3 regions of the Vibrio sp. 1580 genome follow, and region 2 is predicted to be linked to each of the others. Evidence: predicted binding sites of a transcription regulator. Region 2 holds the regulator's gene; each other region holds the start of a gene.
What was found. The regulator PurR, encoded in region 2, represses purine synthesis genes. The targets are predictions, from matches to a motif close to TNANGNAAACGTTTNCNTNA.

Region 1 (3,260 bases), on a different contig from region 2:
TGGTCAAACGGGTATCGCATACGGCTCATCAACAGGCAGTACTGACGCAATCGGCGCATTTGGTGTCATGCTGAATGAGAAAACCACTAAAGCGATCACCGCAACGACTTACGTGCAAATGATGCCGCATACCACGGCAGTGAACGTTGGTCTATTTTTCGGTTTGAAAGGCCGAGTGATCCCAACCAGCAGTGCATGTACCTCTGGCAGCCAAGCAATCGGCTACGCCTACGAAGCGATCAAGCACGGCTACCAAACGGTCATGGTTGCTGGTGGCGCTGAAGAATTGTGCCCAACGGAATCCGCTGTCTTCGATACCCTTTTTGCCACCAGTCTAAAGAATGAAGACCCGAAAAGCACACCAAGACCTTATGACTCCGATCGCGATGGTTTGGTGATTGGTGAAGGTGCGGGAACGCTAGTTCTGGAAGAGTACGAACACGCCGTCGCTCGTGGCGCGAAAATCTATGCAGAAATCATCGGTTTTGCCAGCAACTGTGATGCCGCACACGTCACTCAACCACAGATGGAAACCATGCAAATCTGTATGGAAATGGCTTTGCAAAACGCGAGCATTCCTGCTGAGAAGATCGACTATGTATCTGCTCACGGCACTGCCACCGACCGCGGCGATATTGCGGAAAGCAACGCAACAGCGAATGCTCTGGGCAAAGTGCCAATAAGTTCACTCAAGAGCTACTTTGGCCACACACTAGGCGCCTGTGGCGCGATTGAAGCGTGGCTAGGTTTAGAAATGATGCACACAGGTTGGTTTAACCCAACGCTCAACCTAGAAAACCTCGACGAGCAATGTGGCGATTTAGACTACATCGCCGGACAAGGCCGAGAGCTGGACGTGAAATATTTGATGAGTAACAACTTCGCCTTTGGCGGCATCAACACCTCCATCATCTTTAAAAAGATGTAATTCCCTTAGTAAATGCAAAGCGCTGGTTAACCAGCGCTTTTTTGTTGGTGGCTATCCAGATTGCTAGAAATTGCAATGACTAGAATGCCATTCAAAAGTTGTAGATAGAGTGGCAATTACAGCCAAAAACCTAAAAACGACAAAGCCCCGACAACTCAAAGAGTTATCGGGGCTTTTGAATAAATGGCACGCCCTATTGGATTCGAACCAATGACCACATCCTTAGAAGGGACGTGCTCTATCCAGCTGAGCTAAGGGCGCGCTACAGGGACAGGATTATACGAGTTCAAACGGGTAAATCAACGGGTTTTCATAACATTCTGATCTGAATGCCTAAAAAAAGTCCATTAAAACGCTTAATGTTCAAAAACACCACAAAGCAAACGTTTGCGTATGGATGTTGATAAGAAATTCTGCGACAATGCGCCGCAGATAATCTGCCTTCTTAATTTATAAGGAAAGTCATGACTGCTCAAAATATAGACGGAACTCTCATTTCCCAAACTGTTCGATCCGAAGTGGCTGCACGTGTTAAAGCACGTGTTGAAGCTGGGCTACGTGCTCCTGGTTTAGCAGTGGTTCTAGTTGGTGAAGATCCTGCTTCTCAGGTTTATGTCGGTAGCAAACGCCGCGCATGTGAAGAAGTTGGGTTTGTTTCTAAGTCTTTTGACCTTCCTGCGTCTAGCTCAGAAGAAGAGTTACTAGCGCTGATTGATGAATTAAACAATGATGATGAAATTGACGGCATTCTAGTGCAATTACCCCTTCCTGCAGGTATAAACACAACACATGTTTTAGAGCGCATTCACCCAGAGAAGGACGTGGATGGCTTCCACCCTTATAACGTTGGCCGTCTTGCGCAACGTATTCCAAAGCTTCGCTCTTGCACGCCAAAGGGCATCATTACCCTACTCGACCGTTACAACATTGAGCTACGTGGTAAACATGCGGTTGTGGTTGGCGCATCAAACATTGTTGGTCGTCCAATGACACTTGAGCTGCTGCTTGCGGGCTGCACAACAACAACATGTCACCGTTTTACCAAAGACCTAGAGAGTCATGTGCGTCAAGCTGACGTTGTCGTGGTTGCGGTTGGTAAGCCTAACTTCATCCCTGGTGAGTGGATTAAAAAAGGCGCAGTGGTGGTCGATGTCGGTATTAACCGTCTTGACTCAGGCAAACTAGTTGGCGACGTGGAATACGACAAAGCACGTGAAAGTGCGAGCTTTATTACTCCTGTTCCTGGTGGCGTTGGCCCAATGACCGTCGCAAGTTTAATTGAGAACACGATGCTCGCTTGCGAACAGTTCCACACAGACAAATAACGTAAAACTTCAGATACGAAAAAGGCTCCGCAAGGAGCCTTTTTGCTAATTGTTGATATCTATTTCAATTACAGACTTAAAATCACGCCCGCAATCGAAGCGCTCATTAAGTTCGCCATGACACCAGCGATAATCGCACGGAAACCATGCTTAGAAACAAATGCACGCTTTTCTGGTACCAAAGAGCCCAACCCACCAATCAGCATCGCCATGCTTGAGATATTTGCAAAGCCACACAAAGCAAACGTCACGATTGCTTGTGAGTGTTCACTAAGTTGAGACTTCACTTCTGCAAGCTGGATGAAAGCGACGAACTCATTCACCACAATCTTGTTACCAATCAGCGATCCTGCTGTGGTTGCTTCTTGCCATGGTATACCCAACAACCAAGCGACTGGCGCAAACACAAAACCTAGGATTAGCTCAAAACTTAAGGGGGTCCCAATAAGATCACCTATCCAGCCTAACATGCCGTTTAGCATTGCAATGACACTGATAAATGCCAGTAACGTACCACCGACCGATACAGCAATGCGTACTCCCGCCATGGCACCATCGGCTAATGCTTCTACTACGTTGGTTGCACGTGGAATTTCAACTTGGCTAATGTCGATATCTGCTGCTTTATCCGTATCTTCTGGCATTAAAATTTTTGCCATCAACAAGCCGGCAGGTGCAGACATAAATGCAGCAGCAATAAGATAGTTGAGGTCGACACCCAGTGATGCGTAACCAACCAACGTTCCGCCAGCAACTGACGCTAAACCACCTGTCATAACTGCAAAGAACTGCGAGTCAGTCATGTGTTTTAGGTAAGGCTTTACCATTAATGGTGCTTCAATGGTGCCAACAAAGATATTCGCCGTAGCAGACAAAGACTCAGCACGACCGATACCCAGCAGCTTTTGAATACCACCACCGATAAAGTTAATGATTTTTGGCATCACACCAATGTGATAAAGACCTGAGATAAGAGAGGAGAAGAAAACGATGATACCCAGAACATT
Region 2 (3,260 bases):
TTCTTATTATCCAAGACGTATTCTATTCATAACTAGTAACATTTCTAGTCATAGATACATTAAAACGCAAGATTTAGCGTTTTTATTGATTCAAAACAAGCTTACCCATTGCTATTAATAAACGGTCATTTTTGACCATAAAACATAACAATTATAGTTACTGCTATTCATTTTAATTGATTACACTTAGGGGATATCCCTAATTGACTTTGTGATGCATGACTTGAAGCATCATTCAGGAGCCCAAAATGCAAGAAGTGAAAGCTTTTAATGAAAAACGCGCTGAAATTTACTGGTGGTTTTCGAGCTTGTTCGCAAAAGAACTAACAGAGAAAGAATTGGAAGCCTATCACAGTGTTGAAATTCGCAGTTTTCTCGCAGGTTTAGGTGAAAATGAGTCGCTGAAACCAGCTGTTGATAGCCTAGTTGATGCATTGAATCGGTTACAAGATCGTGAAGATGCACAACTAGAGCTTGCAGCTGACTTTTGTGAACTGTTTTTGAAGACAGAAAAATACGGCGCTCTTCCTTACGCATCCATGTACATTGGTGAATCAGGTTTACTGAATGACAAGCCAGCTGAGGAAATGGAAAAGTTGATGGCTGAATTTGGCGTTCAAGTAGACGAAAACCTAAAGGAACCTGCGGATCACTTAGCCGTTGAGCTCGACTTTCTCGGGAACATGATTATCCGCTCAAACGAGCTTGAACAAGAAAAACACATGGAAGAAGCCTTCGTTAAACAAAACGACTTTATCCAGCAACAATTGATGTCTTGGTTACCTCAGTTTTCAGACAAATGTAAAAAATTCGACGAATTTGGATTTTACTCGAGTGTCGCGAAACTATTAGTTGCATTTTGTAAACTAGACAGCGCCTACCTTCTTGGTGAATAATTGCCGCCTATTTTTAGGGAGCCTGCCTATCGGGCTTCCTGTATGCCTGAAAGTGACCAATTGTAAGTAACTTGGGTATAATATTCGTTTGCCTTAACTTAGCGCAAAGACGCTTGGTTATTTAGCAGTCAAAATGTGACTTCAAATACACAAATCTCTTGCTGAAAACATTGCTAGTCAGTCCACATAGGGCTAAAATGTGAGCGCAAACGATTAAATATGATTTATATGTAAACCGCTGAAATATAGCGGTTTTTGTGTTTTCTTAACAGGTTGATGGCAATTTCTCATCAGATAGAAAAAAGATAAAATTCATCGACCGATGCTGCTACGTACCCTTTTGTCGCACTTGGATCAACCGCTGCCGAGACACTTAGCGCCAATTTTATATTGCTAGGTGTGAAACCATTAGAGCATCAGGTACATCCAATACGACATATTTCAGTAGCTCGATACAGGACACCATTTATGGCCACGATAAAAGACGTTGCTCGCTTAGCCGGCGTTTCCACTACGACAGTTTCGCACGTTATCAATAAAACGCGTTTCGTTGCAGAAGCAACGCAAGAAAAAGTAATGAAAGCCGTTGACGAGCTAAATTACGCGCCAAGTGCCGTTGCACGCAGCCTAAAATGCAACTCAACTCGTACGATTGGCATGTTAGTAACTCAATCAACTAACCTATTTTTCTCAGAAGTGATTGATGGCGTTGAGAGCTACTGTTACCGCCAAGGCTATACTCTGATTTTATGTAACACAGGCGGGATTTACGAAAAACAACGCGATTACATTCGTATGCTGGCTGAAAAGCGCGTTGATGGCATCCTAGTGATGTGTTCTGACTTAACCGAAGAACTAAAAGAGATGCTTGACCGTCATGCGGACATTCCTAAAGTGGTCATGGATTGGGGCCCAGAGAGCTCACAAGCAGACAAGATCATGGATAACTCAGAAGAAGGTGGCTACATTGCAACCAAACATCTGATTGACAATGGTCATACGGATATCGCTTGTCTAAGCGGTCATTTTGAAAAGCTTGCTTGCCAAGAGCGCATTGCAGGTTTCCGTCGCGCAATGAGCGAAGCAAACCTAGCTGTAAATGAAGACTGGATCCTTGAAGGTAACTTTGAATGTGATACGGCCGTATTAGTTGCAGATAAAATTACCGCAATGGACAAGCGCCCGACGGCGGTATTCTGTTTTAACGACACAATGGCTCTAGGCCTAATGAGCCGCTTGCAACAAAACGGGATCAAAATTCCTGAAGATATTTCAGTGATCGGCTACGACAACATCGAGCTTGCGGAATACTTCTCTCCACCGCTAACGACTATCCACCAACCTAAACGTCGTGTTGGTAAAAATGCATTCGAAATTCTACTTGAGCGTATCAAAGATAAAGAACACGAAAAACGAATTTTCGAAATGCAACCTGAGCTTGTTATTCGAAATACTGTGAAAAAAATGAACTAAATTTCACTGTATTTAACCGTGTTAAATAAGCGCTCTACAGGGGCGCTTATTTTTTTGGAAAAATTAAGCATTCTCTAATACTTCACACCACTCTAATAACAATTGACTAACGTTAACTCCCTGTTTTATATAAATGTAATATATATTAAGAACTCCTTTTCAAAGGCCAATTTGCACCTTTCCATATGCAAAATAGAGCATTCAATCTATCATTTTTATTGAACCGAAATCACACTTTTAACGCTAAACCGTGATGTTAATTCAATATAAGAAGTATGCTCATTGTGTCACGCACAGGGCAAACCATTCGAAAGAGTGGGACGCAAAGCCTCCGGCCTGAACCATATTACGATATGGAAGGTAGCGGGGTTACCGATGGCAAGTGTGTAAGCAATGACTTTACTCTGTAATGACATTGTTTTTACGCATGTTTGCTACTCTCTCGGACCTGACTTTTGGTGGCGTAATATTAATTACACCGAGATAACAAAACATGGATAAACCGATACTCAAAGACTCTATGAAGCTGTTTGAGGCACTTGGTAATATCAAGTCGCGCTCAATGTTTGGTGGCTTCGGACTATTCGCTGATGAAACAATGTTTGCACTAGTGGTAAACAATCAGCTTCATATCAGAGCAGACCAAAAAACTTCATCTGACTTCGAGAAACAAGGGCTAAAGCCTTACGTTTATAAAAAACGTGGCTTTCCAGTCGTTACAAAGTACTACGCTATTTCCAGCGATTTATGGGAATCAAGCGAACGCTTAATCGAAGTAGCGAATCAATCATTGAAAAAGGCAAAGCTTGAGAAAGAACAGCAAGCAAGTACAAAGCCTAACCGTTTGAAAGATTTGCCTAACTTACGACTGGCTACCGAGCGCATGCTAAA
Region 3 (3,260 bases), on a different contig from region 2:
GATTGGGACGGTAAAACCAGTTGGTGCGCCTTTGACTGCGGAGTCTGTGGTTATCGATAATGGTGTCTTCGCGATGCAAACCGCTAAGTTGTTAAAACCTAGATTTTCAAAATGGTTGAGCTGTTCAGTCGCGATAGGAGTCATTTCTATATTGGTTGCGCCATAGCCCCCTTCACATACTGCCATGAGCTTTTCGAGTAATGATTGCTCTTTGTTGTATAACGGACAAAACTCTACAGGCGTGGTACACGCATCAATAACATGTTGAGCTAGTTCCGTTGCGCCTTGTCCGCCTTGCGAAAAAGCGGTGCTGATGGCTACTTTAACTTCGGGATTAAATTGGTGAATCAGATCTTCAAGAGCTTTAAGCTCTTTCACACAATCTTGTGGAAACTGATTAATGGCAACGACAGCAGGTAAACCGTATTTATGAACGTTATTTATGTGCCATTTTAAATTTTCAAACCCAGCCTCCAATGCTGCTTGGTCCGGATTAAAAATGGAATCTGGAATAGCCATACCTGGTCGTAAATCGTAGTGTCCAGAATTCGCTTTGAGGCCGCGTAATGTTGCTACGATCACTACACAGTCCGGGGCTTTGTTGGCGGCAGCAGCTTTAATGTTACACGCTTTCTCGAATCCCATATCCGAACCAAAACCGGCTTCAGTTACCGTGTAACCTGATAGTTTTAGCGCAATATCGTCCGCGATAATGGATGAATTTCCATGGGCGATGTTTGCAAATGGACCTGCATGGATCAACGTAGGAACACCTTCTAGAGTTTGCATCAGTGTTGGTGCAATCGCCTCTTTTAGTGTTACTGCCATTGCTCCTGCAACTTGTAGATCTTCCGTAGTGACGGGGTTTCCGTTCAAATCGTACGCTACGACAATTTTCCCGATACGTTGACGTAAATCTTTTAAATCTTTGGCTAGTGCAATGATAGCCATTAACTCGGAAGCGGCTGAAATATCGAACCCTTCGTCACGCTCGAAACCATTGATGGTTTTTCCTGCATCATTGAGGCCAATTTTGACTTTACGTAGTGCACGATCATTATGGTCCATCACTCGTTTCCAAGTAATACTGGCCGTGTCGATTTTAAGTGCTCTTAACCCGGTACGTGCTTCAAAGGCATCATAACCTTCGCGTTGCTCATGGAACAAGCGAGCGTCAAGAGCGGCTGAAGCAAGGTTGTGCGCCGCTGTCACTGCGTGAATGTCACCAGTAAGGTGTAAGTTTAACTCTTCCATTGGAGCTACTTGAGAATAACCACCGCCCGCTGCGCCACCTTTAATACCGAAGACGGGTCCCATCGAAGGTTGCCTTATACATGCAATAACAGATTGATTAAGCTTTGCTAAACCTTGCGCCAATCCTATCGTCGTAACGGTTTTTCCTTCGCCAAGAGGAGTCGGCGTGATCGCAGTGACGAGTACAAGTTTACCGTCATCATTTGCTTTGAGTCGTTCCAAACATTTTGGGTGGACTTTGGCTTTGTGCTTCCCGTGAGTGTCATACTCTTCGGGCAATAGTCCTACTTTTTCCGCGATAACATCAATAGAAGAAAGTGGTGTGTTTCGGCAAATTTCGATATCTGACTGCATGGAGAATCCCCAAAGTGGCACACAGGTAGCGTTGAAAAACTACCTGAGTTATAACGAGTATTATTGTGAGGCAAAGGTCTGCTTGGTGATGGTACTGTTTCGGTTAGGCTTGTAAAGAGTTTACTGCTTCGTATTGTGCGACATACTAACAAAATCTACTCGTTACAGTGCTAGATAAAAACAAAAAGGCCACCAAATGGTGGCCTTGATATATTTTCAGCTTTAAAGCTGTCGTTTTAACGATCCCAATAAGTCTCTTCTAAGCTATCTTCTCGTTCAGGAAGCGCTCGCGATAGGCGAGGAGAGTGCTGCGTCAACACTTCATAGCTTACTCGGTTTGCGTATTTACAGATCTGAGAAAGCGAGGAGTAGGTTAAGCATCGTACTTCGTGCTTTTCTGAGTTAGGCACTTCTTTTTGGTGGAAAGAGTTTGCTGCCATGTCATGCAGTAAGGCTGAAAGGGCTGCATCACCTGCACCATTAGTGTTCTTAATCTCTAATGGTCCACCAAGGTAAGGGCCGATGTGAGAGTAGACCTTCATTGGGTTTTGACAGTCTTCTTTACGCATCGCACGACTAAACTCGTACTGGTTAAAGGCTTCGAGGGAGCTTTCAAGGATGTCGTGTGTGGTTTCTCGTTTTACTTTCTCGTCGGTGTAACCAGCCATGTACAGACCATTTGGTCCTGCCGTACACAGTACGAGATCAACCCATTCAAGTGCTTTATCAGCAGCAGCTAGCGGCTCTGTTTCACCTGTTAGCGCCGCACCTTCTTCTTCATTCATAGCGACAACAGAAATGTTTTCGCGAATGTATTCTTGCCACCACTGTGCGTTGCCTTCGATAACGTACTTCGTCCCTAACGTAAGTACAACAGGGACATCGTGCTTCTTAGCAAAGTCGATCGCTCTTTGTACCGCTTTAGGCATTGGATCTTCTTCTTTACCACGCATTAGGTAAGAAGAAACAACCAGGGCTGATGCTTTCTCAAAGATCTCTTCAGGAATGCTTTCCGGAAGTAGTTGATTCATATGACCTTCGTTGATAGCAAATGTACGCTCACCGTCTTGAGAAATTAGGGTGTAGCAGCGACCAATAGGGCCATCTACCGTTTGTAAATGGTTAAGGTTCATGCGTGAAGACGTACGGCAAAGGTAGCGGTAAGCAAAAGAACCGACTTGAATGTTCTTAGACATCACACCGAGCAAAACGGATTTGCTATCGGCTAAAACTGAGTAGTTGTGAAGAGTATTGCCAATCGTGTCACCTGGGTATTGGTGTGTGATCAGGCCTTGCTCAACCAGTTCTTCGTAAAGTGCATCTGCTTTGCTTTCTTCAAGAACGAGCGAATGTCCTTTACTCAGGTTGTATTTCTCTAAAAACGCGTCATCTACACGTGCTTCGATATCTACAATGGTTTGACCGACACCAACAATAGTTGGGCGATATAGCTTAGGTGCCTGTCGGATTTGGTTTACTAATGGATCTCGAGCGTGAGTTGGGAAGTAGTGTTTAGATTTACGCTGACCAGGAAACTTCATGCTTGTTCTTGAGTGAGAAAAAAAAGAGGCGGGATTGTATCACAAAAAAATGAAAATCGTGGCGATTTATTACAAAGAAGTCTGCTCGCTGAAAAAATCAGCGAGCTGAGT

Region 1: folD (bifunctional methylenetetrahydrofolate dehydrogenase/methenyltetrahydrofolate cyclohydrolase FolD) is a predicted target of PurR. The motif match lies at 1,304-1,323, and genes of this name have one in related genera.
Region 3: R7093_RS00180 (formate--tetrahydrofolate ligase) is a predicted target of PurR. The motif match lies at 1,675-1,694, and genes of this name have one in related genera.

Annotation. Positions count from the first base shown of each region.
Region 1 covers NZ_JAWOVT010000012.1:102,487-105,746, reverse strand. Annotated here, with positions in the region: gene R7093_RS18445 (beta-ketoacyl-ACP synthase) at 1-928, shown strand, start outside; tRNA gene R7093_RS18440 (tRNA-Arg) at 1,113-1,189, opposite strand; gene folD (bifunctional methylenetetrahydrofolate dehydrogenase/methenyltetrahydrofolate cyclohydrolase FolD) at 1,393-2,253, shown strand; gene R7093_RS18430 (NupC/NupG family nucleoside CNT transporter) at 2,322-3,260, opposite strand, start outside.
Region 2 covers NZ_JAWOVT010000007.1:231,769-235,028, forward strand. Annotated here, with positions in the region: gene torD (molecular chaperone TorD) at 249-896, shown strand; gene purR (HTH-type transcriptional repressor PurR) at 1,365-2,369, shown strand; cyclic di-GMP riboswitch class I at 2,657-2,746, shown strand; gene R7093_RS13635 (TfoX/Sxy family DNA transformation protein) at 2,863-3,260, shown strand, end outside.
Region 3 covers NZ_JAWOVT010000001.1:43,463-46,722, forward strand. Annotated here, with positions in the region: gene R7093_RS00180 (formate--tetrahydrofolate ligase) at 1-1,608, opposite strand, end outside; gene R7093_RS00185 (inosine/guanosine kinase) at 1,845-3,149, opposite strand.